Linked DNA regions of Immundisolibacter sp.. The protein of the gene in region 2 interacts with the protein of the main gene of each other region in a pairwise test. Links are inferred from orthologs where the notes say so. Each region holds a gene or a part of one and is shown on either strand. Other genes may lie near its edges.

Region 1 (13,919 bases), on a different replicon or contig from region 2:
CCGGCAGCAGCGAACCGATGCGCACCTCGTAGCCGGCGCTCTCCAGGATGCGCCGCAGCACGACGACGTTTTCCAGATAGAACAGGTTCCGGGTGTGGCTTTCCGGCACCAGCAGCACACCACAGGAGCGCGGGCAGACGCGCTCGATGGCGGTCTGCATGGCCTGCACGCACAGCGGCAGGAAGCGCTCGCCAAGATTGTTGAAGCCGGCGGGGAACAGGTTGGTGTCCACCGGCGCCAGCTTGAAGCCGGCGTTGCGCAGGTCCACCGAGCAGTAGATCGGCGCCGGCGTGGCGCGAAACTGCTCGCGAAACCAGCCTTCGATGGACACCTGTGCCTGCAGCAGTTGCGTCTCCAGGCGCAGCAGCGGCCCGGTCAGGGCGGTGGTCAGGTGCGGCACCGTCGACAGTATGGGCAAGGGCTCGGTCATGGCGTGACTTCAGATCGCATAGCGGCCCGGTATTGAAGCACAGGCCGTGCGTCAGCCTCGCGGCCGAGGCGGGCGTGGGAGCGGCTCCCTCGCCGCGAACATCCGGCCGCTCGTTCGGCCCGAAGGCTGGCCTCCCACGATCGCCTGCCGGATCAGGCGCGGTCCGCGTCGCGCGCCCGCACCGGCACCGCGGCTTCCACCCACAGGCCGATTTCCACCGCCTGGCGCGGCGGGATGCGGTAGAAATCGGTGGCGCGCAAGGCGTTGCGGAACATGAACACATACAGCCGCTCGCGCAGGCGGTCGAACCAGGGCATGTCGGGCGGCACGATCAGCGTCTCGCGGCCGATGAAATACGTCACTTCGGTCGGGTCCACCGGCAGGCCGTGGGCCGAGGCCGCCTCCATCGCGCGGGGCAAATCCGGGCTCTCGGCAAAGCCGTAGCGCACGAACAGCCTGTAGAAACCCTGCTCCAGCGGTTCCACGGCGAGGCGCTCGTCGGGCGGCACCCGCGGCGTGTCACGGTTCTCCACCGTCAGCAGGATCACCCGCTCGTGCAGCGCATGGGCATGGCGCAGGTGGTGCTGCAGAGCCGGCGGCACGCCCAGCTTGGGCGCGGTCATGAACACCGCCGTGCCCGGCACGCGGGCCACCCGCTCGCGCGCCAGGTACGAGAACAGCGTCGGCAGCGGCAGGGTCTCGGTGCGCAGCATGCCGATCAGGTTGCTGCGGCCCCAGGTCCAGGTGCTCATCATGCCGTACAGCACGGCGGCGGCCGCCAGCACCATCCAGCCGCCGGCCGGCACGCGCAGCATGTTGGCGCTGAAGAACGACACGTCCACGATCAGGAACAGACCGGTCCACAGCGCCGCAAACAACAGCGGCAGACGCCAGCGCCAGCGCATGGCCAGGAACAGCATGCCGGTGGTGATGATCATGGTGGTGCTGATGGCAACGCCGTAGGCATTGGCCAGCGCCGCCGAGGAACCGGCCGCCAGCACCACCGCCAGCGTAATCAGCATCAGCAGGGTGTTCAGCGCCGGCACATAGATCTGCCCGCCGGTCTCGGCCGAGGTCTGAACGACCTGTACGCGCGGGATGACGCCCATCTGGATCGCCTGGCGCGTCAGCGAGAAGGCGCCCGAGATCACCGCCTGCGAGGCGATCACCGTCGCCACCGTCGCCAGCGCGATCAGCGGGTACAGCGCCCAGTCCGGCGCCAGCTCGAAGAAGGGCTGCTTGACCGGCTCGGGCGAGCTCAGGATCAGCGCGCCCTGCCCGAAGTAGCACAGCAGCAGCGCCGGGAACACCAGCGCGAACCAGGCGTACTGGATCGGCCGGCGGCCGAAATGACCAAGGTCCGCGTACAGCGCCTCGGCGCCGGTCACCACCAGGAACACCGAGCCCAGGATGCGCACCGCAGCCCAGCCCTCGTGGTACAGGAAAGCCGCGCCGTAGGCCGGGTTGATCGCCGCCAGCACGCCCGGGTGGCGCACGATCTGCACCGTGCCGAGCACCGCCATGACCACGAACCACACGGCCGTGATCGGCCCGAACCACACCCCGATGCGCGCCGTGCCGCCGCGCTGGATGCGAAACAGCGCCAGCAGGATGCCGACCGTGATCGGCAGCACCAGCGGTGCCAGCTGCGGCGCCGCGACTTCCAGGCCCTCGATGGCGCTGAGCACCGAAATGGCCGGCGTCAGCACGCCATCGCACAGCACCAGCGCCGCCCCTAGCACGGCCATTTTCTGCAACAGCGGCCCCAGCCGGGCGCCGCCACGCTGTCGCTGCGGCCGCAGCAGCGCCAGCAGCGCCAGGATGCCGCCCTCGCCGCGGTTGTCGGCGCGCAGGACGACCATCTGGTATTCGATCGAGATCAGGATGGTCAGGGTCCAGAAGATCAACGACAGCACGCCCAGCACGTTGTCGTGCGTGGGCTCCACGCCATGCGCCAGGCACTCGCGCAGGGCGTAGATCGGGCTGGTGCCGATATCGCCATAGACCACGCCCAGCGCGCCCAGGCCGAGCAGGCCCAGGCGGCGCAGCCGCGGCTGCCCGGAAACCACCGGCGGGCTCACGCTGTCAGCCCTGCCGAAGGCGTTGCCGGGTGCCAGGCGATCATCATCCGCAGCGCACGCCCGTGCCACCCAGGCCGCAGTAACCGCCCGGGTTCTTGGCCAGGTACTGCTGGTGGTAGTCCTCGGCGTAATAGAACGGCCCGGCAGGGGCGATTTCGGTGGTCGGCGGGCCGTAGCCTGCGCCCGCCAGCGCCTTCGCGTAGGCGTCGCGGGAGGCTTGCGCCGCCGCCAGCTGGGCGGCATCGAAGGTGTAGATGGCCGAGCGGTATTGGGTACCGATGTCATTGCCCTGGCGCATGCCCTGCGTCGGGTCGTGGCTTTCCCAGAACTCGCGCAGCAAGGCCTCGTAGCTCACCCGGGCCGGGTCGAACACCACCAGCACCACCTCGGCATGGCCGGTGGCGCCGCTGCAGACTTCCTCGTAGGTAGGGTTCGGCGTGTGGCCGCCGGCGTAGCCGACCGCCGTGCTGACCACGCCGTCGATCTGCCAGAAGCGCCGCTCGGCGCCCCAGAAACAGCCCAGGCCGAACAGCGCCTGCTGCAGGCCGGCCGCGAACGGGCCCTTGATCGGCTGGCCGTTGACGAAATGCCGGTTCGTCACCGGCATGGGCGTGGCCCGGCCGGGCAGGGCCTGGGCCGCGGTTGGCAGTTCCAGCGATTTTCCGAACAAGCGCATGAATACCCCCGCAGGCAGCGTGGTTGCGACGCAAAAGTATAGGCGTGCGCCCGGAACCGGCCGGAATTCAGCCCAATTGGGGCACGGCGTACAGGTCGTGCTCGTCGGCGTCTTCGACCTCGACCAGCAGCACGTCGCCGACCGCCACGCCCTCGGCGTCGGTCAGATGGACCACGCCGTCGATTTCCGGCGCATCGGCGTAACTGCGGGCGATCACACCCTCGTCGCCGACCTCGTCCACCAGCACCTCGATGGTGCGACCGATCTTGTCCTGCAGGCGCCGGGCGCTGATCGCCGCCTGTTTTTCCATGAAGCGCGCCAGGCGCTCGCGCTTGATTTCTTCCGGCACGGCGCCGGGCAGGGCATTGGCCGCGGCACCGGTCACCGGCGAGTAGGCAAAGCAGCCGACGCGGTCCAGTTGCGCCTGGTCCAGGAACTCCAGCAGGGCCGCGAAATCGGCCTCGGTCTCGCCCGGAAAGCCGACGATGAAGGTGCTGCGGATGGCCAGGTCCGGGCAGATATCGCGCCAGGCGCCGATACGTTCGAGCGTGTTTTCCACGTGTGCCGGGCGGCGCATGGCCTTCAGGATGTGCGGGCTGGCATGCTGCAGCGGCACGTCCAGGTACGGCAGCAGCAGGCCGTCGGCCATCAGCGGGATCAGCGCGTCGACATGCGGGTAGGGGTACACGTAATGCAGGCGCACCCACACGCCCAGCTCGCCCAGCGCGCGGGACAGCGTCAGCAGGTCGGTGCGCAGCGGCCGACCGCCGTGAAAGCCGGTGCGGTATTTGATGTCCACGCCGTAGGCGCTGGTGTCCTGCGAGATCACCAGCAGCTCGCGCACGCCGGCGTCGACCAGCGCCTCGGCCTCGGTGAGCACCTCGCCAATCGGCCGGCTGACCAGGTCGCCGCGCAGGGACGGGATGATGCAGAAACTGCAGCGGTGGTTGCAGCCCTCGGAAATCTTCAGATACGCGTAGTGCGGCGGCGTCAGGCGCAGGCCCTGCGGCGGCAGCAGGTCGACATAGGGATCGTGTTCGCGCGCAGGCGGCGGCGGCAGGTGCTTTTGTACTGCGGCGACCACCTCGGCGTAGGCGTGCGGACCGGTGACCGCCAGCACCTGCGGATGGCGCTCGAGGATGGCGCTGGCGTCGGCGCCCAGGCAGCCGGTGACGATGACCTTGCCGTTTTCGGCCAGCGCCTCGCCGATGGCGTCGAGCGACTCCTGCCGGGCCTCGTCGATGAAACCGCAGGTGTTGACCACCACCAGATCCGCGCCGGCGTAGCTGTCCGACAGCGCATAGCCGCCGCCGCGCAGCTCGGTCAGGATGCGTTCGGAGTCCACCAGCGCCTTGGGGCAGCCCAGGCTGACAAAACCGATCTTGGGGGGGCTCATGCGGCGGGGACGGGAAACGCGAGGGGCGACGATTCTATATCAGCGCCCGTCGGGGCACCGGCTGGCACCTGGCGACCCGCCGCACCGGCCGGGCAGAAGCATGTCGTCGCGCGGCGCCTTCATGCCAACAGGCGGCCGAGCCGGTCGATGGCCTCGCCGAGGCGCTCGCGGGAGGTGGTGTAGGCAAAGCGCAGGTGCGTGCGCGCCGTGTGCGGACCGAAGTCCAGGCCCGGCGTGGCGGCCACGCCGCCCTGGTCCAGCAGGCGCAGGCACAAGGCGGAGCTGTCATCCGCAAAGCGCCCGCAGCCGGCATAGATGTAGAACGCGCCCTGAGGCGTCACCGGAATGTCGAAACCGAAGCCGCGCAGCGCCGGCAGCAGCAGGTCGCGGCGGGCCCGGAACTCGTCCCGCCGCTGGTCGAGCAGCGCCAGCGTGGCCGGCTCGAAGGCGGCCAGCGCCGCGTGCTGGGCCGGCGTCGGCGGCGCGATGAACAGGTTCTGCGCCAGTTTTTCGACCGGCCGCACCAGCGCCTCCGGCACCACCGCCCAGCCCAGGCGCCAGCCGGTCATGCCGAAGTACTTCGAGAAGCTGTTCACGACGATGGCGTCGGCGTCGCAGGCCAGCGCCGTGGTGGTGTCGGCGTCGTAGATCAGGCCGTGGTAGATCTCGTCGGCGATCAGCGCCACGCGGCGCTGGCGCAGCAGCGCCGCAATGCGGGCGAGTTCTTCACGGTCGATGACGGCGCCGGTCGGGTTGGCCGGCGAGGCCAGCAGAACGGCCCGCGTGCGCGGGGTGAGCGCGGCCTCGATCTGCGCCGCGGTCGGCTGCCAGCCGGTGTCCGGGCCGACCGGCAGCTCCACCGGCACGCCACCGGCCAAGCGCGCGAAGTGCCGGTTGCAGGGGTAGCCGGGGTCGGTCAGCAGCACCTCGTCGCCGGGGCCGATCAGCGCCCACAGCGCCAGTTGCAGCGCGCCCGAGGCGCCGACCGTGACCACCACCTGCCGCGGCTCGACCGCCACGCCGTGGCGCGTGCGGTAAAAATCGGCAATCGCCTCGCGCAGCGCCGGCAGGCCCAGCGCCAGCGTGTAATGAGTGTGGCCGTCCCGCAGCGCGCGGATGCCGGCCTCGACGATCGGCTCGACAGTCGCGAAGTCCGGCTCGCCGACTTCCATGTGCACGATGTCGCGCCCGGCCGCGGCGGCGGCCTGGGCGTGGCCCATCACTTCCATGACGTGAAACGGCGCGATGTCCGCGATGCGGGTGGCGGGGCGAAAACGGTCGGTCATCACGTGATGCGGCGGGCAGCGAACGCGGGCCGGCAGTCTAGCAGCGGGCGCTAAAATGCCGCGCCATGAGCTCGCTTGCCGACACCATCGACGCCCTGCTGCCGCAGACCCAGTGCGGGCGCTGCGGTTACGAGGCCTGCCGGCCGTATGCGCAGGCGCTGGCGGCCGGCGAGTGCGACCTGAACCGCTGCCCGCCGGGTGGCGAGCCAACCATCGCCGCGCTGGCGACGCTGCTCGGCCGTCCGGCGCAGGCGCTGGACCCGGCCTGCGGGCCGGCACCGCCGCCGCAGCGGGCGTGGATCGATCCGGCAGCCTGCATCGGCTGCACCAAGTGCATCCAGGCCTGCCCCGTGGACGCCATCGTCGGCGCCAGCAAGCGTCTGCACGGCGTGATCGGGCAGGAGTGCAACGGCTGCGGCCTGTGCGTGGCGCCGTGTCCGGTCGACTGCATTCATCTGTTGCCGCAGCCGGCCGAAAGCAGCCAACAACGGGCCGCGCTGGCGGCCACCAACCGGCGCCGTCACGACGCGCGCCGGCGGCGCCTCGCCGCCAAGGCCGCCGCTGCGCCGCCGGCGCCAAGCGGTCCCTCGCCTGAGGTCCAGACTGCCCTGGCGCGGGCGCGCGCATTGCTGGCTGCCCGCGGCGCATGAACGCCCAAAAACGCAGGCAGATCTATGAACGCCTGCAAGCGGCCCTGCCGGCGCCGACCACCGAGCTGCACTACCGCTCGCCCTTCGAGCTGCTGATCGCGGTGATCCTGTCGGCGCAGGCCACCGACAGGAGCGTCAACCAGGCCACGGCGACGCTGTTTGCCGCCGCCAACACGCCGCAGGCCATGCTCGCGCTGGGGGTGGAGGGCGTCACGGCGCACGTGCGGCGCATCGGCCTTTTCAACAGCAAGGCGCAGAACATCATCAAGACCTGCCGGATCCTGGTCGAGCAGCACGGCGGCCAGGTGCCGCGCGACCGGGCGGCGCTCGAGGCGCTGCCCGGCGTTGGCCGCAAGACCGCCAACGTGGTGCTGAACACGGCCTTTGGCGAGCCGACCATCGCCGTCGACACACACATCTTTCGCGTCGCCAACCGCACCGGTCTGGCGCCGGGCAAGACCGTTCGCCAGGTCGAGGACCGCCTGCTGAAGGTCACGCCGCCGCAGTTCCGCCGCAACGCCCACCACTGGCTGATCCTGCACGGTCGCTACACCTGCACCGCGCGCCGGCCGCGCTGCGGGCAGTGCCTGATCGCCGACCTGTGCGAGTGGCCGGACAAGGCCGCGGCGGTGGCGGCGGCCGGCACCGCGCAGGCCGCCTGATGTTCGGCCAGGACCGCGACAGCCTGCGCCGGGCCTACACCGAAGCCTGGCAGCGCCATCGGGACGGCCTGCCGCTGGACGCGCAGCAGCAGCGCATCGCCGATGTGGTGGCGCTGCACCCGGAATATCAGGCCTTCGTGCTGACGCCGGACGCGCTCGCGCAGGACTTCGACGGCAGCGACGGGCGCACCAACCCGTTTCTGCACATGGGCCTGCACATCGCCATCCATGAACAGCTCGCCACCGGCCTGCCACCGGAAGCGGCGCAGGCGCACCAGCGTCTGGCCCGGCGCCTGGGCGACGCCCACGCCGCCGAGCACCGGCTGATCGACTGCCTGGCGCAGACCCTGTGGCAGGCGCAGCGCGACGGCCGCGCACCGGACATGGACGCCTACCGCGAGGCGCTGCGGCGGCTGTAGAAAACGGCCCCGCGGCCGGACTTCATCTTGATCCTGGCTCAAGGCGCCCCGATCTGCCCTGCTAAACTGCCCGCCAGTTCCGGCCCTGCGGCCGTGCCTGCGCAAACCGCCGATGAACTCATGCCCTCATTGGCCGGGCACCTGCCGCGGGAACGCCATGCAGGCGCGCCGGTCTTCGCCGAGCCGGCCGTGGCTGAAGATTCGCGGCGGGGCGCCGCTCCCACAAGGACGCCGCTTCCACAAGGGGCCTCACCGACCCCGATCAGTCGCCAGTGCGTGCACAGAACGACAGAATCTCCCCATCCGCGCCCACGCCAATGGACCACCCGGGATGAATGCACCCTCGCCCAACACCACCCCCGACCGCTTCGAGCTCGAGCAAATGCGCCGCCTGGTGGCGGACCTGTTCGCCTACCGACCGGCGCTGTACTGGGTCGATTTCATCCTCAGCGCCGGCCTGGGCTACGCGCTGGCGCTGGCGTACCTGACCGGCAGCGGGCCGGCGTGGGCCCAGGCGCTGGCCTTCGTCGGTGCCGGCGTGCTGCTGTTCCGGGCCGGCACCTTCATGCACGAGATCGTGCACATGAACGGCCAGGTCATGCCCGGCTTCCGGCTGGCCTGGAATCTGTTCTACGGCATCCCGCTGCTGATGCCGTCGCTGATGTACCGGAACCACCTGGATCACCACAACGTCAACCGCTTCGGCACGCCGCAGGACGGCGAGTACCTGCCGCTGGGCAGCGCGCCCACCGGCGAGACCATCAAGTACCTGCTCCAGGTGCCGATCCTGCCGCTGCTGGCGGTGCTGCGCTTCCTGGTGGTGACGCCGCTGTCCTACCTGCATCCGGGCCTGCGACGCTGGGTGATGCGCCGCGCCTCGTCCTACGGCTCCAATCCCTACTATCAGCGCCAGGTTCCGCCCGACGAGCCGCTCGCGCTGTGGGCGCTGCAGGAGTGGGCCTGCTTTGCCTGGCTGGCATTCCTGACCGGCCTGTTCGTGACCGGCGTGCTGCCTTGGGCGCTGCTGGGCAAGGTCTATTTGCTGATGACCTTCGCCATCGGCCTTAACTGGGTGCGCAATCTGGCCGCTCACAAGTACGTCAACACCGGCGCGCGCATGAGCCTGCAGGGCCAGCTCGAGGACTCGATCAACATCACCGGTCAGACCTGGCTGACGGCGCTGCTGTTTCCGATCGGCCTGCGCTACCACGCACTGCATCACCTGTTCCCGGCCATGCCGTATCACTCGATGGGCGAGGCGCACCGGCGGCTGATGGCGCAGTTGCCGCCCGATGCAGCCTACCGGAAGACCGACTATCCCAACTTTTTCGCCGCCGTTTCGCAGCTGTGGCACGGCGCCCGGCAAAGCGCCGGCAACGGCGCGCTGATGCAGACCTGGCGCCAGCACGGCGCGCCCGGTGGCTGAACAGGCAAGCGTCGGCGTCATCAGCAATCCGGCCAGCCGGCATAACGCCCGCGGCGGCCTGGCGGCGATCGAGGCGGTGCTCGCCGGCCAGCCGGCGATTCCCCACCGGCAGGCCCGAACGCCGCAGCAGATCGAGGCCGCGCTCGCGCAACTGGCCGCCGCCGGCACGAGCTGCGTGGTGCTCAGCGGCGGCGACGGCACCGTGCAGGCGGCGCTGACCGCCCTGTCGCTGCGCTCGCCGTTCGCCTCGCCACCGAGGCTGCTGGTGCTGGCCAGCGGCACCACCAACATGAGCGCCTACGACCTGGGCAGCCACGGTCGTCCGGAGCGGCTGCTGCGCCGTCTGCTGACGGGCCGGCTCGCCCTCACGCGCCGGCGCGTGCTGTGCGTGCGGGAGGCCGACGGCACCACCCGCTGCGGATTTTTCTTCACTGCCGGCGGCCTGCCGCAGGCGGTACGGGATTGCCGCGCGTTTCGCGAAACCAGCGCCCTGCCGGGCATGCGCGGCGCGCTGGGCACGGCCACCTGGATCGGCGGGCGACTGCTGCGCCTGCTGGCCGGCCGCGAACCTTTCGAAGCCTTGGCGCTCAGCTATCAGCCGGACGCCGAACCGGTCCGCCGCTGCGAGGCGCTGCTGCTGCTGGCAAGCACGCATCAGCGCCTCGCCCTCGGGCTGAGGCCGTGGTGGGGCGCCGGCAGCGGCCCGATCAGGACCACGTTGATCAGCCGGCCAGCGCGGCGCCTGGCGCGGGCGCTGCCGGGACTGCTGCGCGGGCGCCCGCCGGCCTTTGCGAATGCCGCCGCCGGCTACCAAAGCCATGCAGTCAGCACCTTGCATCTGACGCCGACCGGCGGCTACGCGCTCGACGGCGAGGATTACTTTCCACCCGCCGGCAGTGAGCTGGCGATCAGCGCCGGCCCCGAGTTCGAGTTCCTGCAGCCATGAGCGGCCCTGCCGGCGAGGCCCTGCGTGAGGCCATCGACCGCCTGATCGACGCGCCTGCCCCGCCGGGTGCCCAGGCCCTGGCGCAGGCGCTGCGCGCGCGCCACGGCGCCAGCGTGGCGGCGGTGCTGTTCTACGGCTCGAACTTTCGCCGCGCGGACGACCGCGAGGGCCTGCTGGACCTGTACCTGCTGGTCGACGACTGCCGCACGGCGCTCGGCAGCAGCCTGTCCGCGCTGGCCTGCCGGCTGCTGCCGCCCAACGTCTATTACCTGGAACTGCCGGTCGATGGCCGCACCGTGCGCTGCAAGTACGCGCTGCTGGAGCTGGCCGTGTTCGGCCGCTACATGACCGCCCGGCAAAGCTATTTCTGGGGCCGCTTCGGCCAGGCCAGCGGCCTGCTGTACGCACGTGACGCAGCAGCCCGCCAGCAGGTGATGCGGGCACTCGCGCAGGCCGTGCTGACCCTGCTCGGCAGTGCGCTGCCGCTGCTGCCGAATGAAGTCGACGAAGCCGCCTGGTGGCAGACGGCGCTCGCCGCCTGCTACGGCGCGGAGCTGCGCCCGGAGCGGCCAGGGGCGGTCGAGGGACTGGTGCGCGATCTGGCGCCCTGGCGTGAACGACTCACGCCGCTGGCCGCCGCCTGCCTGGACGGCGTGCAGCGGCAGGACGGGCACTACCGCATAACGCTGGCGCCCGGCCGGCGCTGCCTCGGGCGCCTGGGCTGGACAGTCCGCCGCCTGCTCGGCAAGACGCTGAACGTGGCGCGCCTGGTCAAGGCCGCGTTCACCTTCGCCGGCGGCGCCGACTACCTGCTGTGGAAGGTCGAGCGCCACTCCGGCGTGCGCATCGAGCCAACGCCCTTGCTGCGCCGCCACCCGCTGCTGGGCATCTGGGGCGTGGCCTGGCGGCTGTGGCGACGGGGTGGCTTCAGATAGCGCCGGGCGACCTGCGCGCGGGCGCAGTCATCCGGTCCGGAAGATTCGCGGCGAGGGCGCCGCTCCCACCGCAGGTGTAGAAGGCCCGCCCTCGGACCGAAGATCGTCGACGCAAGCCCCGGCCGAACACGGACACCTCAGCTGGCAAACCAGCGCACGGCGCGGCTGCCGGTGGGGATTTCACGCCCGACCTGCTCCAGCCACGACACCAGCGGGCCGCGTTGCCGTGCAACGATCCCCTGAGCGACCCGCACCCACAGCAGCAGTGTCGACAGCACCGTCCAGCCGGCCACCAGCCACAGGCCCAGCGCCGGCTGGCCGACCAGGGCGCACAGCGTCAGCATCAGCAGGTTCGGATTGCGCCGGGCGGTGATCAGGCGGTTGTAGGAGTCAAACGGCCGCCACACGAACAGCGAGAACCTGGCGCAGAAGCCCTGGAAGCCGCCCTCGGCCAGGCGCCCGCCGATGTAAGCTGCCACGATCACCCAGATCAGCGTCTGCGTCGGCACGCTGCCCTCGGGCAGGCCCAGCGCCCAGGCGGCGTACCAGAACGGCGGATGGATCAGGTCGATACCGTGGTCCAGGATGTCGCCAAAACGGGTGGACTTGACCGTCACCCGCGCCAGCTTGCCGTCGACCGTGTCCAGAAAGGTCATCAGCCAGGCGCACACCAGGCCCGGCAGCCACCAGCCGCCCCAGAAGGCAAGGCCGGCGGCAACGGTCAGCGCCAGGCCGGTCAGCGTCACCTGATTGGGCGTGATGCCGCGCCGGGCACAAAAACCGGTCGCCGCCCGCGCCGGCGCCGGCCACCACCACTTGGTGATGAAATCGGTGACGCCCTTGTAGGCGGTGCCGAACAGGCGCCGCTCCAGGTCGGTCTGCTCGGCGGGCGTAACGTGCAGCACGTAGGGCGTCGAAACCTTGCGCAGCTTCTTCTGATAGGCGGTGGTCAACGTAGTGGGGAGCTCGACCACATAGCCGTCGGGCGGCTGCTGTCCGGTCAGCACGGCCTGCGCACGCGTCGCACCGCCCACCGGTGCGTGCAGCGCCACCAGCGGGCCGTCATCGCTCGCGCGCAGCGCCACGCCGGGCGCATCGACCAGCGCCGCGATTACCCGCTCGTCGAACAGATAATCAGCGCGCAGGCACAGCACGCTGCGCTGCTGCGGCGGCGCGGCCCCGTCATCCAGCACCTCGATGCCGAGCTTGCCCAGCACGCGCCGCAGGCGTTCGCGCCCGCCAAGGCCCCACAGACGAACCGGCGCTTCGCCGGCAAGATACGCGACCGGTTTCACTTTTCAGACCCACTCATCGGCTGGCAAAAAAGCGTGCAATCGTATATCAAGCCTGCGCCGCCATCCGCGCGCCGCGCCCGCCTTCAGGCCACCCTGCTTTCGTGTCCAGCATCAAACCGAACGAGCCGAACCCCGCCAACGCCCCGCCGAGCGAATGGGCGCTGGCGCATTTGTCGGACCTGCACCTGACCGATCCGCTGGCAGACGCGGACGCGCCGCTGGCGATCAAGCAGCGCCTGGGTCGCGCCTCCTGGCGTCGCCGCCGCAGCCACGTCCATCAGCCGGCGCTGCTGGCCGCCCTGGCGGCAGACCTGCACGCCCAGGCACCGCGCCAGATCGCCATCAGCGGCGATCTGGTGCAGATCGGGCTGCGGCGCGAGTTCGAGCAGGCCGCCGACTGGCTGGCCGGCTTTGCGCCGCCGGCGCGCCTGCTGCTGGTGCCGGGCAACCACGAGGCCTACGTGGCCAACACCTGGCAGGCCGGCCGCGAATGCTGGCGCCCCTACCTGCCGGGCCCAGCCGACGGCGAACCGTGGCTGCAGCGTCGCGACTGGCTGCTGCTGATCGGCCTGTCGAGCGCCGTGCCGAGCTGGCCTGGCCTGGCCACCGGCACGCTCGGCGGGGCGCAGATCGCCGCCCTGGACGCGGCGCTGCAAGCGGGCGCCGACGAAGGGCTGTTTCGGGTCATCGTCGTCCACCATCCACCGGCGGCCGGCGTGGTCGGCTGGCGCAAGCGCCTGACCGATCATCGCCAGTTCGCGCAGGTCATCGCGCGCCGCGGCGCCGGGGTGATCCTGCACGGCCACGCCCACCGGGCGACGCTGTCACACCTGCCCGGTCCGACCGGCCCGGTGGCGGTGGTCGGCGCGCCGTCGGCTTCGGCACTCGACCAACGCCCCGACCGCATGGCCGGCTACAACCTGCTGCGCATCCGGCCAGCCGCGCACGCCTGGCAGCTGCGCCTGAGCCGGCGCGTCTTCAGGCCGCAGACGCGGGACTTCGACTGGCAGGAACACCACGACCTGACCAGCCACGGCTGAGACGGCCGCCTGCGCCGTGACAGGGCCGCCGCAACCGGCGCCTTGTCGTGCAAGCGCGATGATCGCCCGGCACAGCCGGGCTCCTACACGCGAATGCCGCAGCGCTTCCCTATCGCAAGCGACGCAACAGGCGCCCGGCAAACAGCAGGATCAGCGTCGGCAGGGCCAGCGCCGTCAGCGGCGCCGGCAGGTGCAGCAGCAGACCCAGGTAACCGAGCGTCTGGGTGACGAAATACAGCCCGATGCCGGCCACCGTGCCGGCCAGCACGCGGCGACTGAGCGTGCTCGAGCGGTTGCTGCCCAGCACCAGCGGGATGGCCACCAGCATCATGGCCAGCGTCACCAGCGGTTGTGCCAGCTGCTGCCACAGGCGCAGCTCTTCCTGCGGCACCTGCTCGTTACGGGCCCGCAGATCGCGCACGTAGAAATACAGGTCGATCGGCGACAGGGCTTGCGGCGGCACCACCAGCACGCCCAGCTGCTGGGCATCCAGGAACGAGTCCCAGTCCAGCTGCGCCAGCTGCTGCGCGCGCGCCGGCGGCGGCTCGAACTGCTTGACCACCACGTCCTGGAGCCGCCACACGCGGTCCTGCTCCAGACTCGCGCGCTCGGCATGCAGATAGCGCCGCAGACGCCCGGCGTCATCAAAGTCATACACCGTCACATCGGACGGGGTG
Region 2 (14,342 bases):
CGTGCTGCACATAAGCGCGCAGCGCAAGGATTCTGCACTGCCGCGCCGCATCAACATCCAGTGATCGACCGGAGGACACCATCATGAGCCAGGACATCGTGCAAAACGAAGCTGCCAAACAGCCGGAACCGGCCTTGCCGCCGCCGGCGGACGTGATCGAGGACGCCAGCGGCATCACCTTGTATGCCGACCTGCCGGGCGTGCCGCGCGACCGGCTCGACATTCGCGTCGAGGGCGACCAGCTGTGCATCGAAGGCGAAATGCAGCTGCCGATGAAGGAGGGACTCGAGGGTACGCACGCCGAGATCACGCTGCCACGCTATCGGCGCGTGTTCAACCTGTCGCGCGAACTCGACAGCGAGAAAATCACCGCCGAGCTGCGTGACGGCGTGCTGACGCTGCGTATCCCCAAGGCCGAACACGCACAGCCGCGGCGCATCAGCGTGCAGGCCGCGTGACGGGATGTCGAGCCGGCTCGGGCCGTTGAGAGCGCTTTTCGACGGTTCGGGCAAACATCACCCGGCGCCGCAGGCCGGCGGTCGGGTTCTGGCGAGCGGCCGGCACGAGGTCGGCCGCTCGCCGCTGGCGTGATCAGGAGACCCAACGATGGACATCAACAACCTGAAGGAAAACGTCGAGTCGTGGTGGTCCAACGTTTCCGAAGGCTGGCGGCAATTGCGCCGTTCGGCGTCCGGGGCGTTGACCCGCTTCAAACCCGGCGACACGACCAATCTGCCGGAATCGTCCAGCATCGATGACGAGCTGTGGGTGCCGGGCCTGTCCTGGTCCATGCTCGGTGTCGACCTGCTGGAAGACGACAGGCGCCTGGTGGCGCGCCTGGAAATTCCCGGCCTCGACAAGGACGACTTCAAGATCGAGGTGGTGGACGACGCGCTGGTCGTCAGCGGCGAGAAGCGCTTCGAGCGCGACAGCAGCGACGGTCGCTGGCGCACCATTCAGTGCGCCTACGGTGCGTTTCGCCGGGTCGTGCCGCTACCGGCGCCGGTCAGGGCCGATCAGGCCAAGGCCAGCTACCGCAATGGCGTGCTGCGGGTGGAACTGCCCAAGGTCGAGCCCGGGCCGGCGCGCAGCGTGACCATCGACGTGCAGTGAGCGGGGCGGCTTGATCGCGTTGTGGTTTCGCCCGAGGTGCGCCGCAAAGGCGCACCTCAGCGCTTGGGCGCGATGATGTCCGTGACGCTGCCGTCGAAGACCTCGGCCGCCATGCCGACGGTTTCCGACAGCGTCGGATGGGCGTGGATGGTCAGGGCAAGGTCCTGGGCATCGGCGCCCATTTCGATGGCCAGCACGCCTTCGGCGATCAGGTCACCGGCGCCGGGGCCGACGATGCCGACGCCCAGCACCCGGCGGCTGGTCGGGTCGAACAGGATCTTGGTCAATCCTTCGTCGCGGCCGAGTGTCAGGCTGCGGCCGTTGGCGGCCCACGGAAACACCGCCTTCTCATAGGCGATACCGTCCTTCTTGGCCTGCTGTTCGGTCAGGCCGGCCCAGGCGATCTCCGGATCGGTGAACACCACCGCCGGGATCGCCAGCGGCGCAAACGCCGCCTTGTGGCCGGCGATGACTTCCGCCGCCACCTTGCCCTCGTGGGCGGCCTTGTGCGCCAGCATTGGCTCGCCGGCCACGTCACCAATGGCAAAAATGTGCGCCACGCCGGTGCGGCGCTGGGCATCGACCTCGATGAAGCCGCGCTCGGTCACCGCCACGCCCAGCGCCTCCAGGCCCAGCTCCTTGCCGTTCGGGCGCCGGCCGACGGCCACCAGGGCGCGGTCGTAGGTCTTGACCTCCTTGCCGTCCGGGCCTTCGAAGCTCACATGCAGGCCGTCTTTCTTGGCCTCGATGCCAGTGACCTTGGTCTTGAGGCGAATGTCGGCGAACTCCCCGGCCAGCTTTTTGGCCAGCGGCTTGACCAGGTCCGCATCGGCGCCCGGCAGCAGCGTGTCCATGAACTCGACCACGCTGACCGCACTGCCCAGCGCCCGGTACACGGTAGCCATCTCGAGGCCGATGTAACCGCCGCCGATCACCAGCAGCTTGCCGGGGATGTCCGCCAGCGCCAGCGCGCCGGTGGAGTCCATGACGCGCGGGTCGTCCGGCAGGCCGGGGATGCGCACCGGCGTCGAGCCGGTGGCGACAATGGCGTGCTCGAATTGGACGTCGACCGGCCCGTCCGGGCCTTCGACGCGCAGGGTATGGGCGGCCGTGAATTTCGCCGCGCCACGCACCACCTGCACCTTGCGCTGGCGCGCCAGGCCGCTGAGGCCATCGGTCAGGCGCTTGACGACCTTGTCCTTCTGGCCACGAACGCCGTCCAGGTCGATCTTGGGCTTGCCGAAGGCGACGCCGGGCGTGTGGGCCGCCTCGTCGATCACCTTGGCCACGTGCAGCAGGGCCTTCGACGGGATGCAGCCGACGTTCAGGCACACGCCGCCCAGGCGCTGCTCGCGCTCGACCAGTACCACCTGCAGGCCAAGATCGGCCGCCCGGAAGGCGGCGCTGTAGCCGCCGGGACCGGCACCGAGCACCACCAGTTGGGTGCGGATGGAATTACTCATGAATGGGCGCTCCGCGCGGGTTGGATCTCAGAGCAGAAGGCCACGCAGGTCTTCCAGCAGGCCGGCCAGATGGCGGGTGAAGCGTGCCCCGGCGGCGCCGTCGATGACGCGGTGGTCGTAGGACAGCGACAGCGGCAGCATCAGGCGCGGCACGAAGGCGGTGCCGTCCCAGACTGGTTTCATGGACGAACGCGACACGCCCAGGATGGCCACTTCCGGCCAGTTGACGATCGGCGTGAAGGCGGTGCCGCCGATGCCGCCCAGGCTGGAGATGGTGAAGCTGCCGCCGCGCATCTCGTCGGATTTGAGCTTGCGCTCGCGGGCGCGGGCGCTCAGGTCCGCGAGTTCCGCCGCCAGGTCGATGATGCCCTTGCGGTCCACGTCGCGAATCACCGGCACCACCAGGCCATTGGGCGTGTCCACGGCCACGCCGATGTGGACGTAGCGCTTGACGATCAGCGACTTGCCGTCGGCCGCCAGGCTGGCGTTGAAGTCCGGGAAGACTTTCAGCGCCCCCGCACAGGCCTTCAGCAGCAGCGCCACCACGGTCAGCTTGGTGCCGCGGGCCTCGGCGTCCTTGCCGCGCGCCTTGCGGAAGGCTTCCAGGTCCGTGATGTCGGCCTCGTCGTGCTGCGTGACCTGCGGCACCTGCGGCCAGGAACGGCCCAGATTCTCGCCGGTCAGCTGGCGGATGCGGCTGAGCGCCACCGTCTCGACCTCGCCCCACTGGGCAAAATCGATTGCCGGCAGCGGCGCCAGGCCGGCGCCGCTCGCAGTTCCCGCCGCCCCGCCCTGCAGGACGGACTTGACGTAAGCCTGCACGTCTTCCTGTGTGATGCGGCCCTTGCGCCCGCTGCCGGTGACCTGGGCCAGATCGACACCCAGTTCGCGTGCGAAGCGGCGTACCGATGGCGTGGCGTGGGGCAGCTGGCCGGAGGGTGGGGGCGCAGCAGTGATCTGCGGCGCCGGACTGGCCGCCAGGGGCGCAGGTGCAGCGCCCGGCGGTGATGCCGCCTCCGGTACGGGTTCCGGTGCCGCGGCGGGTGCCTGCGCCGCCGTTTCGATCATGGCCACCAGGTCGCCGGTTTTCAGTTTGTCGCCGACCTTGACCTTCAGTTCGCGCACCGTGCCGGCGAACGGCGCCGGCAGTTCGGTGGCGGCCTTCTCGGTCTCCACCGTGAGGAGGGCGTCGCCCTCGGCCACCGTGTCGCCGGGTTTCACGGCCAGCTCGATCACGTCGGCGGCCTTGCCGTCGCCAAGGTCCGGGCAGGTGACCGGTTGCACGGTGGGCGTGCTGGCCGCTGGAGACGCCGGCGCAGCCGCGGGCGCCGCAGCGGCTGCTGGCTCGGGTGACGCTTCGGCGGCAGGGGCGGAGGCGGCTTTGGGCGCCGATGCCGGTTCGGGGGCGGCGGCTTCCTTTGGCGGCGGCGTGGCGCTGGCTGTGGTTTCCAGCACGGCGATGACATCGCCTTCCTTGACCCGGTCGCCGGCCTTCACGCGCACGGCGGTCACCTTGCCGCCGAACTCGGCCGGCAGTTCCATGGCCGCCTTGTCGGTTTCCAGCGTCAGGATGATGTCGCCTTCGCGGATCGTGTCGCCGGGCTTGACGGACACCTCGGCCACGTCGGCCTCGTGCACGTTCTCGGCCAGTCCCGGCACGATGAGGTTCTGTTGCATTTGTTGTTGTGCTCCGTGCGTCTCAGACGGTGGCCGGGTCGGGCCGCTCGGGGTCGATGCCCAGCTTGCCGGCAGCGTCGGCCACGGTTTTGACCGGGAGCGTGCCCTCGTCGGCCAGGGCCTTGAGCGCCGCGTAGGCGATGTGCTCGCGGCTGACCTCGAAGAACTGGCGCAGTCGCCGGCGCGTGTCGCTGCGCCCGAAGCCGTCGGTGCCCAGCACCTCGTAGCGGCCACGCACCCAGGGCCGGATCTGGTCGGCGTAGGCCTGCATGTAGTCGGTGGCGGCGATGACCGGCCCGTCGCTGCCGTCCAGGCACTGCTCGACGTAGCTCTTGCGCGGCTTGGCGGTGGGATGCAGGCGGTTCCAGCGCTGCACCGACAGGCCGTCGCGGCGCAGCTCGTTGAAGCTGGTGGCGCTCCATACGTCGGCCTGCACGCCAAAGTCCTTGCTCAGGATGTCGGCGGCCGCCAGGGCCTCGCGCAGGATGGCGCCGCTGCTGAGCAGCTGCACGCGCGGCGTGGCCTTGGCGCGGGTTTTCTTGGCCGCAGTCCCCGGCAGGCGATACAGGCCGCGCAGGATGCCCTCGGTCACGCCATCGGGCATCGGCGGGTGGGCGTAGTTCTCGTTCTCGACGGTGATGTAGTAGTAGACGCTCTCGTCGGCCTCGTACATGCGCCGCATGCCGTCCTGGATGATGACCGCCAGTTCGTACATGTAGGCCGGGTCGTAGGCCACGCAGTTGGGGATGGTGGCCGCCAGCAGGTGGCTGTGGCCGTCCTGGTGCTGCAGGCCCTCGCCAGCCAGCGTGGTGCGCCCGGCCGTGCCGCCGATCAGGAAGCCGCGCGTGCGCATGTCGCCGGCCGCCCAGGCGAAATCGCCGACGCGCTGGAAGCCGAACATCGAATAGAAGATGTAGAAGGGGATCATCGACACGCCGTGCATGGCGTAGGAGGTGCCGGCGGCGATCCAGGAGCAGAAGGCGCCGGCCTCGTTGATGCCTTCCTCCAGGATCTGGCCCTTCTTGTCTTCGCGATAGAACATGAAGTGGCCGGCGTCTTCGGGTTCGTACAGCTGGCCTTCCGGGGAATAGATGCCCAGCTGGCGGAACAGGCCCTCCATGCCGAAGGTGCGCGCCTCGTCCGGCACGATCGGCACCAGGTGCTGGCCGATGTTCGGGTCCTTGGTCAGCTGCGTCAGGATGCGCACGAAGGCCATGGTGGTCGAGATTTCGCGCTCGCCGGTGCCTTCCAGCAGTTTCTCGAAGGCGGGCAGGCCGGGGATGGTCAGGCGCGGCGCCTGCGCGCGGCGCGCCGGCAGGTAGCCGCCCAGCGCCTCGCGCCGGGCGCGCAGGTACTGCATTTCGGGGCTGTCTTCGGCCGGCTTGTAGTAGGGGATGGACGCCAGCTGGTCGTCCGGAATCGGCACCCGGAAGCGGTCGCGAAAGGCGCGCACCTGCTCGTCGGTCATCTTCTTCTGCTGGTGGGTGATGTTCTGACCTTCGCCGGCGGTGCCCATGCCGTAGCCCTTGACGGTCTTGAACAGGATCACCGTCGGCTGGCCGCGGTGGCGCACGGCGGCGTCGAAGGCGGCGTAGATCTTCAGCGGGTCGTTGCCGCCGCGGCGCAGGCGGTAGATGTCGTCGTCCGACAGATGCTCGACCAGGCGCAGCAGCTCCGGGTACTTGCCGAAGAAGCGCTCGCGCGTGTACTTGCCGCCGCGGGCCTTGTAGGCCTGGTACTCACCGTCGAGGGCTTCCTCCATGCGTTGGCGCAGCAGGCCACTGCGGTCGCGGCCGAGCAGGTCGTCCCACTCCGAGCCCCAGATCACCTTGATCACGTTCCAGCCGTTGCCGCGGAACTCGCCTTCCAGCTCCTGGATGATCTTGCCGTTGCCGCGTACCGGGCCGTCCAGGCGCTGCAGGTTGCAGTTGACGATGAAGATCAGGTTGTCGAGCTTCTCGCGCCCGGCCACCGCCAACGCGCCGCGGGATTCGGGCTCGTCCATCTCGCCGTCGCCCAGGAAGGCGTAGACCTTGCGGCCGTCCATCGGCGCCAGGCCGCGGGCGTCCAGATAGGCCATGAAGCGGGCCTGGTAGATGGCCATCATGGATGCCAGGCCCATCGATACCGTCGGCAGGCTCCAGAACTCCGGCATCAGCCACGGGTGCGGGTAGGACGACAGGCCGCCGCCGTCGGCCAGCTCCTGGCGGAAGTGATCCAGGTCGCGCTCGCTCAGGCGGCCTTCGAGGAAAGCCCGCGCGTACATGCCCGGCGACGTGTGGCCCTGGAAGAACACCAGGTCGCCGGCGCCGGCCTCGCCGGGCGCGTGAAAGAAATGATTGAAGCCGACCTCGTAGATGGTGGCCAGCGAGGCGTAGCTGGCGATGTGGCCGCCCAGCTCGGTCGATTCGCGGTTGGCGCGCGTCACCATGGCCATGGCGTTCCAGCGCAGCGCGGCGCGGATGCGGCCTTCCAGTTCCTGATCGCCCGGGTAGGCCGGCTGGTGCGCGGTCGGGATGGTATTCAGGTACGCCGTGGTCAGGCCCTGCGGCAGGTTCAGGCCCAGTCGCTGCGCCTCGTCCTGCAGGGTTTCCAGGATGAAGCGGGCGCGCGGCTCACCTTCCACCTGCGCCAGCGAGCGCAGGGCGTCGAGCCAGTCGCGGGTTTCCAGCGGGTCTTCATCGTGCGCAAGCTGGCCGCCTACCGCAGGCAGGCCGCCTTCCGGTTTGTTCATGCAGGATCTCCGCGTGTTTGGGTGAAACCGGAGCAGGCCGGCGGCCCTGTGTTTGCCGCGGCCCGAACGCCGGTCGGGGGGTGGCCCCGCCGGGAGCTGAGTTTAGCAGCCCATGGCGGGCCGCTGACCTGCCTGCCGCGGGCCCCGCACGCGTCACCACCGGCGCGCAGCCGGCGCCGGCTGGCCGGATAATGGCGCGCCGTTTCATCACCCGCCGCGCCATGGACACGCTGACCCTGACCCGCCCCGACGACTGCCACCTGCACCTGCGCGACGGGCCGGCGCTGGCGGCGGTGCTCGGTGATACGGCGCGGCGCTTCGCGCGCGCGGTGGTGATGCCCAACCTGCGCCCGCCGCTGAGCACGGTCGAGGCGGCGCTGGCCTATCGGCAGCGCATCCTGGCCGCCCTGCCGGCGGGGCTGGATTTCACGCCCCTGCTGACGCTGTACCTGACCGAAACCACCTCGGCGCAGGAACTGACCGCCGCCAAGGCGGCCGGCATCGTCGGCGTCAAGCTGTATCCGGCCGGCGCCACCACGCATTCGGATGCCGGCGTGCGGCGGGTGGAGGCCATCTACCCGGCGCTGGAGGTCATGCAGGCGCTGGACCTGCCGCTGCTGGTGCACGGTGAGGTGACCGATCCGGCGGTGGACGTGTTCGACCGCGAGGCGGTGTTCATCGACCGCCACCTGGCGCCGCTGGTGGCGCGCTTCCCGGCCCTGCGCGTGGTGCTCGAGCACGTCACCACGCGCGAGGGTGTCGATTTCGTGCGCGCCGCCCGGCCCGGCGTGGCGGCCAGCATCACCCCGCAGCACCTGTCGATGAACCGCGGTGCGCTGCTCGAAGGCGGCCTGCGCCCGCACCACTACTGCCTGCCGATTCTCAAGCGCGAGGAGCACCGGGCCGCCGTGCTGCAGGCGGCCGTTTCGGGCGATGCGCGGTTTTTCCTGGGCACCGACAGCGCGCCGCACCCGCGAGGCCAGAAGCAGAGCGCCTGCGGCTGCGCCGGCATCTACAGCGCCCACGCCGGCATCGAACTGTATGCGGAAGTCTTCGAGGCGGCCGGCGCGCTGCAGCGGCTCGAAGCCTTCGCCAGCCATCACGGGGCCGACTTCTACCGCCTGGCGCGCAACACCGGCACGCTCACCCTGCGCCGCGCGCCCACCGCCGTGCCCGACAGCCTGCCCTTTGGCGACGACCGGCTGGTGCCGCTGCGCGCCGGCGGGCAGGTCGCCTGGCAACTTGTCGATTCACAGTCCTGAACCCGGAGCACCGAAGCCATGCTGGAGAACTTGCGCGAGCGTTTCGAGGGTCCGCTGCGTGCGCGCCTCGAACCGGTGGTCGAGTGGCTCGCCATGCGTCAGGTGACGCCCAACCAGGTCACGCTGGCGGCGCTGGCATTGAGCGTTCTGGCGGCGCTGTGCATCGGCGCCGGCTGGCTGCGCCTGGGGGCGCTGGTGCTGATCGTGGCCGGGCTGGGCGATCTGGTGGACGGCATGCTGGCGCGGGCCACCGACCAGACCAGTCCGTTTGGTGCGTTTTTCGACTCCACGCTCGATCGGATATCCGAGGGCACCGTGCTGGCCGCGGTGGCGTACCGCTTCGCCAGCGACGGCCGGCCGCTGCTGGTGGCGCTGGTGGTACTGGCGCTGCTCGGCTCGCTGCTGGTCAGCTACGCGCGTGCCCGCGCCGAGGGGCTGGGCATCGACTGCAAGGTGGGTCTGATGAGCCGCGCCGAGCGCCTGGTGTTGCTGATCGCCGGCCTGCTGCTGGGGTTGCTGGGGCCGGCCGTCGTGTTGATCGCGGTGCTTTCGCTGTACACCGTCGGTCAGCGCATGCAGCACGTGCGTGAGGCGCTCGTCGCGGGCGATTGATTGCCGGGCGGCAGGGCCGGCGCGCGGCCGTCCGGGCGCGTCGTTGACAATCATTCGCATTTGTAATCGAATCACCGCAACGGAATTCAAACCGGTGCCAGTCCCATGTACGTATGCGTGTGTCACGGCGTGACCGACAGGGCCATTCGACAGGCGGCCCAGGCCGGGGCGCGCAGCCTCACCGAGCTGGCGCAGACGCTGCGCGTGGCCACCTGCTGCGGCAAGTGCGCCCAACTCGCCACGACCCTGCTGGAAGCGGCCGATCATGCGGGGGCCGTGCCGGCGGCGCGCCTGGCCAGCGTCGGCTGAAACTTCCCGATCGGCCTGCGCGGGCTGGACGGAGGGTACGGGCCCCTATAATCGACTTCGCCCCCGCATTTGCCGGAGATCTGCCATGAAAGGTGACGCCAAGGTCATCGAATTCCTCAACCGCGTGCTCAAGAACGAGCTGACGGCCATCAACCAGTACTTCCTGCACGCCCGCATGGCCGACAACTGGGGCCTGAAGAAGCTCTACAAGAAGGAATACGAGGAATCCATCGACGAGATGAAGCACGCCGACCGGCTGATCAAGCGCGTGCTGTTCCTGGAGGGTCTGCCGAATCTGCAGGACCTGGGCAAGCTGTACATCGGCGAGCACGTGCGCGAGGTGCTCGAATGCGACCTGCGCCTGGAGCACGAAGCCATTCCGCTGCTGCGCGAAGCCATCGCGCACTGCGAGCAGTGCGGCGACTACGTCACCCGCGAGCTGCTGGAGGACATCCTGGAAGGCGAGGAAGAACACGTCGACTGGCTGGAGACGCACCTGGCGCTGTTCGACAAGGTCGGCGAGCAGAACTTCCTGCAGACCATGATGGGCGAGTAAGCAGCGCGCTCCTGGCGAGCGCGGCCGGCCGCGCTCGGTTCACAAATGCCCTCGGTTCAGAAATGCACCCGAAAGCGCGTGTGATCGAAGCCGAACGGCACCATCGGCTGGCCGTGCGATTCCACCGCCAGCGACACTTCCATCAGCGCCAGCGCCAGATTCAGCAGTGACCGTTCGGCCGGCGGCAGCTCCGGCCACGGGTACTGCTTCAGGTGTGCATGGATGGCGTCCAGGCGCGGCAACACGGCGTCGTACAGGGCCTTGAGGTCCGCAAACGGTCCTTTCAGGCGCTCGGCATGGCGTTCCCGTTCGGTCGGCAGCGCATAGCGGTCCGCCAGTGACTGCAGGTCGGCAAAGGCGGCGGGCAGGGGATGGGCCGTCGCTCACACCTCCCCGTTTACCCAGAGCATGACGTTCGTGTACTGGTGGCGCACGGCCACCTCCATCACCGGACCCACCGTCATGTGTTTCAGGGCGCCGGACTTGAGCGCCCGGTGGGTGGTCTCCATGGTGCTCAGGTCCTCGTACAGCAGGTCGCGCAGCAGCACCTTGGTGTGTTCCTGGGCGATGCGCTGGCCGACGTCGGCGGCGGCGTACTGGTAGATGTCCATGGTCCATTCGGTCTCGTCGACGCTGATTGGCCAGAAGTTGTAGGTGAAATACCAGCCCGGCCCGACATCGACGAAGAAGTTCGGAAAGAACACGTTGATGTCGAAATACCAGCGCGGATCGTCGCTCGGGTTGGTGCCCGGCAGGCGCGGCGCGGCCTCGTTGGCGGCGAAGCTCGGGCCAAGCTGCCAGGCGGCGGCGCTGACCGGCGTCACGTCCACGCGGCTGACCATGCGGTTGCTGGCCGAGTGGTGCGGCGGGTAGAAGCGGGCCGAGGCCAGCGTGTCGAACTCGTGGCGCAGGTCGGTCGGGATCGAGCAGCCCGGCAGCGAGCGGGCATGCACCATGCCCACGTGGTAGGTCTCGTGGAAGGCGTCGACGAAGGTCTTCCAGTTCACCGCCACGCGCGCGCTGTAGCGGGCCACGCGCTCCATCTGCGCGAACGGGTAGCCATCGATCTGCCGGCCAAGTCCACCCAGGAATTCGGCCAGCGGCCACTCGGGCTGGGCATTCCAGTTCACGAACACGAAGCCGTTCCATACATCGCAGGCAACCGGCAGCAGGCCGAGTTTGGCCTTGTCGACGCCCGGGAAATACTCCTGCGCCGGCAGCGTGCGCAGGCTGCCGTCCAGCTCGAAGGTCCAGCCGTGGTAGCCGCACACGAAGGTGCGCGTGTTGCCTGCGCAGCCGTAGCGGGCGGCCACCTGGTTGCCACGATGGGTACAGGTGTTGTGAAAGGCGCGGATCGTGCCGTCCTTGCCGTGCACCAGCAGGATCGAGGCCTTCCAGACTGCGACCTCGAACACCTTGAAGTCGCCGACCTCGGGCAGGTCCTCGGCCCGGCACAGGTTCAGCCAGACGCGCTTGAAGATGCGTTCGCGCTCGCGCTCGAAGAACTCGGCCGACACGTAGGGTTCGACCGGGATCGGACCCTCGATCATGGCCGGCAGGTCGGTGGTGATGCGCGTTTCGAGGTCGCAAGCGGGCGCGTTCATGGTCACTCCTCTCTATAAAGATCGGCCGGCGAAGGGCCGTTGTAATGCTGGCAAGCTGGCCGACGCGTACCGCTCGCCGTGGCGGGATCGGGCGCACTGTTAAGGTGCGATGTCGGTACCGCAGGGCCAATTTTGCGCGCATTTCAAACACGGTTGCGAAGCGTTGCCGGCGCTGGCGTTGGCGCCAATATTGCTTCGGCAGTTTCCGCGAAGGGCCGTCCCATCGCGCCGGTGGCGACAGCGCGGGGAAACGGTCGTCCCCATCGTGCCCAGGTCTTGCTGATGCATCCTGCGTGGCGGCCTGCTGAAATCACGCGTCCTTCGGTGTCCGGTCTGCAACATGCCTTCAAGTCAGTCATCCGCCTCCACTGCCATCCAGACTCTGCGTCAGGTGATCGAGGCACTGTCGCTCGAGGCCGATTTCGAGGCTTTTTTCCGCAAGGCAGCGGGGGCGGCGGCGGATCTGGTCGGCGCCGATGCCGCGGCGCTGATCCTGCTGAACGCCGATGACCTGCTGGAGTACCAATTTTTTCTGGGCGTGCCGGACGCCTACCGCGACCAGTTCCTCGGCTACTGTTTCGATCGGCACAGTGGTGTCGCCGGCCAGGCGCTGGCCACCCGCCAACCGGTGTTCGTGCCCGACTACCCGGCGCATCCGGGCGCCATGGCCGAGTTCGTCGCCAGTGGCCTGCGCGCCAATCTGGCCCTGCCGCTGCACAGTGCCGGCGAGCCGATCGGGCTGTTGGTGGTGTCGTGGTTCAAGAACCCTGTGCATGCGCCCGACGAGCCATTGCTGGCGCTGCTGGCCACCATCGCCGCACAGCTGGGCGTGGCGCACCAGCGCTGGCGGCTGGAACAGCGCCTGCAGCACCGCGCCAATCACGACGACCTCACCGGATTGCCGAACCGCGGCCATTTTCTGGAGCGCCTGCGCCAGGCGGTGGCCGACGGCAAGCGCTACGGGCGTCGTTACGCGCTGATGGTGATCGATCTGGACGGCTTCAAGGCGGTCAACGACCGCGCCGGTCACGCCGCCGGCGACAGCCTGCTGCGCGAGGTGGCCGAGGGCCTGCGCGAGGTCGTGCGCGGCGGCGACGTGATCGGCCGTCTGGGCGGCGACGAGTTCGTGCTGTTGATGGAATACCGGCGCTGGCCGGAGGAGCCCGCCACAGTGGCGACGCGGGTGCTGGCGCGTCTGAGCCTGCGCGTGTCCGTGGCCGGCGGCACCACCGCGGTGGCGCCCAGCATCGGCATTGCCGCCTTTCCGGACGACGGCGAGGAAGCCGGCACCCTGCTGGCCAATGCGGACCTGGCCATGTACGAGGCCAAGCGCCGGCGCGGCGGGCGGCAGATCTGTTTCTTCAACCAGAGCATCGCGCAGGCCGTGCGCCAGCGCGAACTGCTGCTCGAACAGGTCGAGCAGGCACTGGCCGAAGGCCACTTCGTGCTGCATTACCAGCCGATCGTCGATCTGCCAAGTGGCAACACCATAGCCGTCGAGGCGCTGCTGCGCTGGCCGCAGCCGGACGGCAGCCTGCGCCCGCCGGGCACCTTCATCCCGGACGTGGAGCGCCACAGCCGGCGCCTGATGCTGGCGCTGGGCCGCTATGTGCTCACGAGTGCCCTGGCCCAGGCGGCCGCCTGGCACCGCGACGGGTACGAGCTGGCGGTGGCGGTCAACGTGTCGGCGCGCGAGTTTCTGGAGGAGGGCTTCCTGTCCGGACTGATCGAGCTGCTGGCCGAGCACCCGGACCTGCCGCGTGAACGGCTGGTGCTGGAAATCACCGAAACCGCGGCCCTGGAAGACCTGCCGCGTGCGCGGGCGGTGATGCAGTCCTGCCGGGCGCTGGGCGTGCGCTTTGCCATCGACGACTTCGGCGCCGGTCACGCATCCCTGGCGAATCTACGCGAACTGCCGGTCGATCGCCTGAAGATCGACGGCGCGTTCGTGGCCGGCTTGCCCGGCGCGAGCGGCGACCGCGCCGTGGTGCAGGCCATTCTGGCCGTCGCCAAGGCCTTTGGCGTGGGCGTGGTGGCCGAGGGCGTCGAGACGCCGGCGCAGTCGCAAATCCTGCAGGAATTCGGCTGCCGCCTGATGCAGGGCTACCATTTCGCCCGGCCCATGCCGGCCGCACAGCTGACCGAACGCCTGCGCCGGGAGCATCGCCAGCCGGCCTGAGCCGCAGCGACCGGTGTGCCGGCGTGCGCCGCGCACACGACACCGGGGGAGTCATGGCCGATCGCGTCTCGCAGATGCAGAAACTGACCCAGTATTTCCTGGGCTACAACGCCACCCGTTTCATCGCGCTGGGCGTCGAAACCGGCCTGTTTCGGGCGCTGGCCGCCGCGCCCGACGGCCTGACGCCGCAGGATCTGGCCGCCGCGCAGGCCCTGGATGCCGAGTACACGCGCCATTTCCTGCAAACCGGCTACGCGCTCGAGCTGCTGGACCTGGCCGGCGACCGCTACCGCCTGGCCGAGCACATGGCGCCGCTGCTGGCGCGCCCGGAGCACAACAGCTATCTGGGTGCCCTGGCCGGCTTTCACCACATCAGCGGGCGCGATTTCGAGCGCATGCCGGCGCTGCTCAAAACCGGCGGCACCTACACCTTCCAGCAGCACGAGGCCGATTTCATCGCCGGCGTGGCCGATGTCACCGCCGGCATCGCCGGGTTCGTCGCCGCCAGCATCCTGCCCGGCCTGCCGGAATTCGCCGGCCGTGATGATCTGGCCGTGCTGGATCTGGGCTGCGGCATGGGCGGCACGCTGCTGGCGCTGGCGCGCGCCTATCCAAACGGCCGGCTGCTGGGGCTGGACGTGGAGCCGCGCTCGGTCGAACTGGCCAACGCGCGACTGGCCGAGGCGGGTGTCGGTGAGCGTGCCCAGGCACGCCTGGCATCGGCCGAGAGCGTGGACCTGGCCGCGAGCTTCGACCTGGTGACACTGATCCAGGTGCTGCACGAGACGCTGCCGGCGGTGCGCGCCGACATCCTGGCCGGGGCCTTTGCCGCG

Evidence for each region.
Region 1: the proteins of aceE (region 2) and nth interact in binary tests that used the Escherichia coli proteins (3 or more experiments, as listed by UniProt). The link is inferred for Immundisolibacter sp. from one-to-one orthologs.

The regions. Positions count from the first base shown.
Region 1 is NZ_JACIZD010000001.1:234,235-248,153, forward strand. The notes cover bases 5,482-8,348. They hold nth (endonuclease III), read left to right. Parts: upstream 5,482-6,515; coding sequence 6,516-7,181; downstream 7,182-8,348. Other genes in these bases: H5U26_RS01150 (pyridoxal phosphate-dependent aminotransferase), read right to left, coding at 5,482-5,869; H5U26_RS01155 (RnfABCDGE type electron transport complex subunit B), read left to right, coding at 5,935-6,519; H5U26_RS01165 (DUF1841 family protein), read left to right, coding at 7,181-7,600; H5U26_RS01170 (fatty acid desaturase), read left to right, coding at 7,932-8,348. Also shown: gshA (glutamate--cysteine ligase), read right to left, coding at 1-430; H5U26_RS01135 (KUP/HAK/KT family potassium transporter), read right to left, coding at 583-2,511; peptide-methionine (S)-S-oxide reductase MsrA, read right to left, coding at 2,555-3,187; 30S ribosomal protein S12 methylthiotransferase RimO, read right to left, coding at 3,255-4,583; more of H5U26_RS01150, read right to left, coding at 4,703-5,481; more of H5U26_RS01170, read left to right, coding at 8,349-9,026; H5U26_RS01175 (diacylglycerol kinase family protein), read left to right, coding at 9,019-9,972; H5U26_RS01180 (hypothetical protein), read left to right, coding at 9,969-10,907; H5U26_RS01185 (CDP-alcohol phosphatidyltransferase family protein), read right to left, coding at 11,045-12,202; H5U26_RS01190 (metallophosphoesterase), read left to right, coding at 12,304-13,242; LPS export ABC transporter permease LptG, read right to left, coding at 13,352-13,919. UniProt on the Escherichia coli protein: DNA repair enzyme that has both DNA N-glycosylase activity and AP-lyase activity. The DNA N-glycosylase activity releases various damaged pyrimidines from DNA by cleaving the N-glycosidic bond, leaving an AP (apurinic/apyrimidinic) site.
Region 2 is NZ_JACIZD010000002.1:236,128-250,469, reverse strand. Bases 4,076-7,365 are described here. They hold aceE (pyruvate dehydrogenase (acetyl-transferring), homodimeric type), read right to left. Parts: upstream 6,988-7,365; coding sequence 4,276-6,987; downstream 4,076-4,275. Other genes in these bases: pyrC (dihydroorotase), read left to right, coding at 7,209-7,365; aceF (dihydrolipoyllysine-residue acetyltransferase), read right to left, coding at 4,076-4,253. Also shown: H5U26_RS04990 (Hsp20/alpha crystallin family protein), read left to right, coding at 1-64; H5U26_RS04985 (Hsp20/alpha crystallin family protein), read left to right, coding at 84-458; H5U26_RS04980 (Hsp20/alpha crystallin family protein), read left to right, coding at 607-1,113; lpdA (dihydrolipoyl dehydrogenase), read right to left, coding at 1,170-2,576; more of aceF, read right to left, coding at 2,604-4,075; more of pyrC, read left to right, coding at 7,366-8,249; H5U26_RS04955 (CDP-alcohol phosphatidyltransferase family protein), read left to right, coding at 8,268-8,861; H5U26_RS04950 ((2Fe-2S)-binding protein), read left to right, coding at 8,967-9,170; bfr (bacterioferritin), read left to right, coding at 9,256-9,726; H5U26_RS04940 (hypothetical protein), read right to left, coding at 9,783-9,968; H5U26_RS04935 (aromatic ring-hydroxylating dioxygenase subunit alpha), read right to left, coding at 10,110-11,330; H5U26_RS04930 (EAL domain-containing protein), read left to right, coding at 11,671-13,509; H5U26_RS04925 (class I SAM-dependent methyltransferase), read left to right, coding at 13,563-14,342. UniProt on the Escherichia coli protein: Component of the pyruvate dehydrogenase (PDH) complex, that catalyzes the overall conversion of pyruvate to acetyl-CoA and CO(2).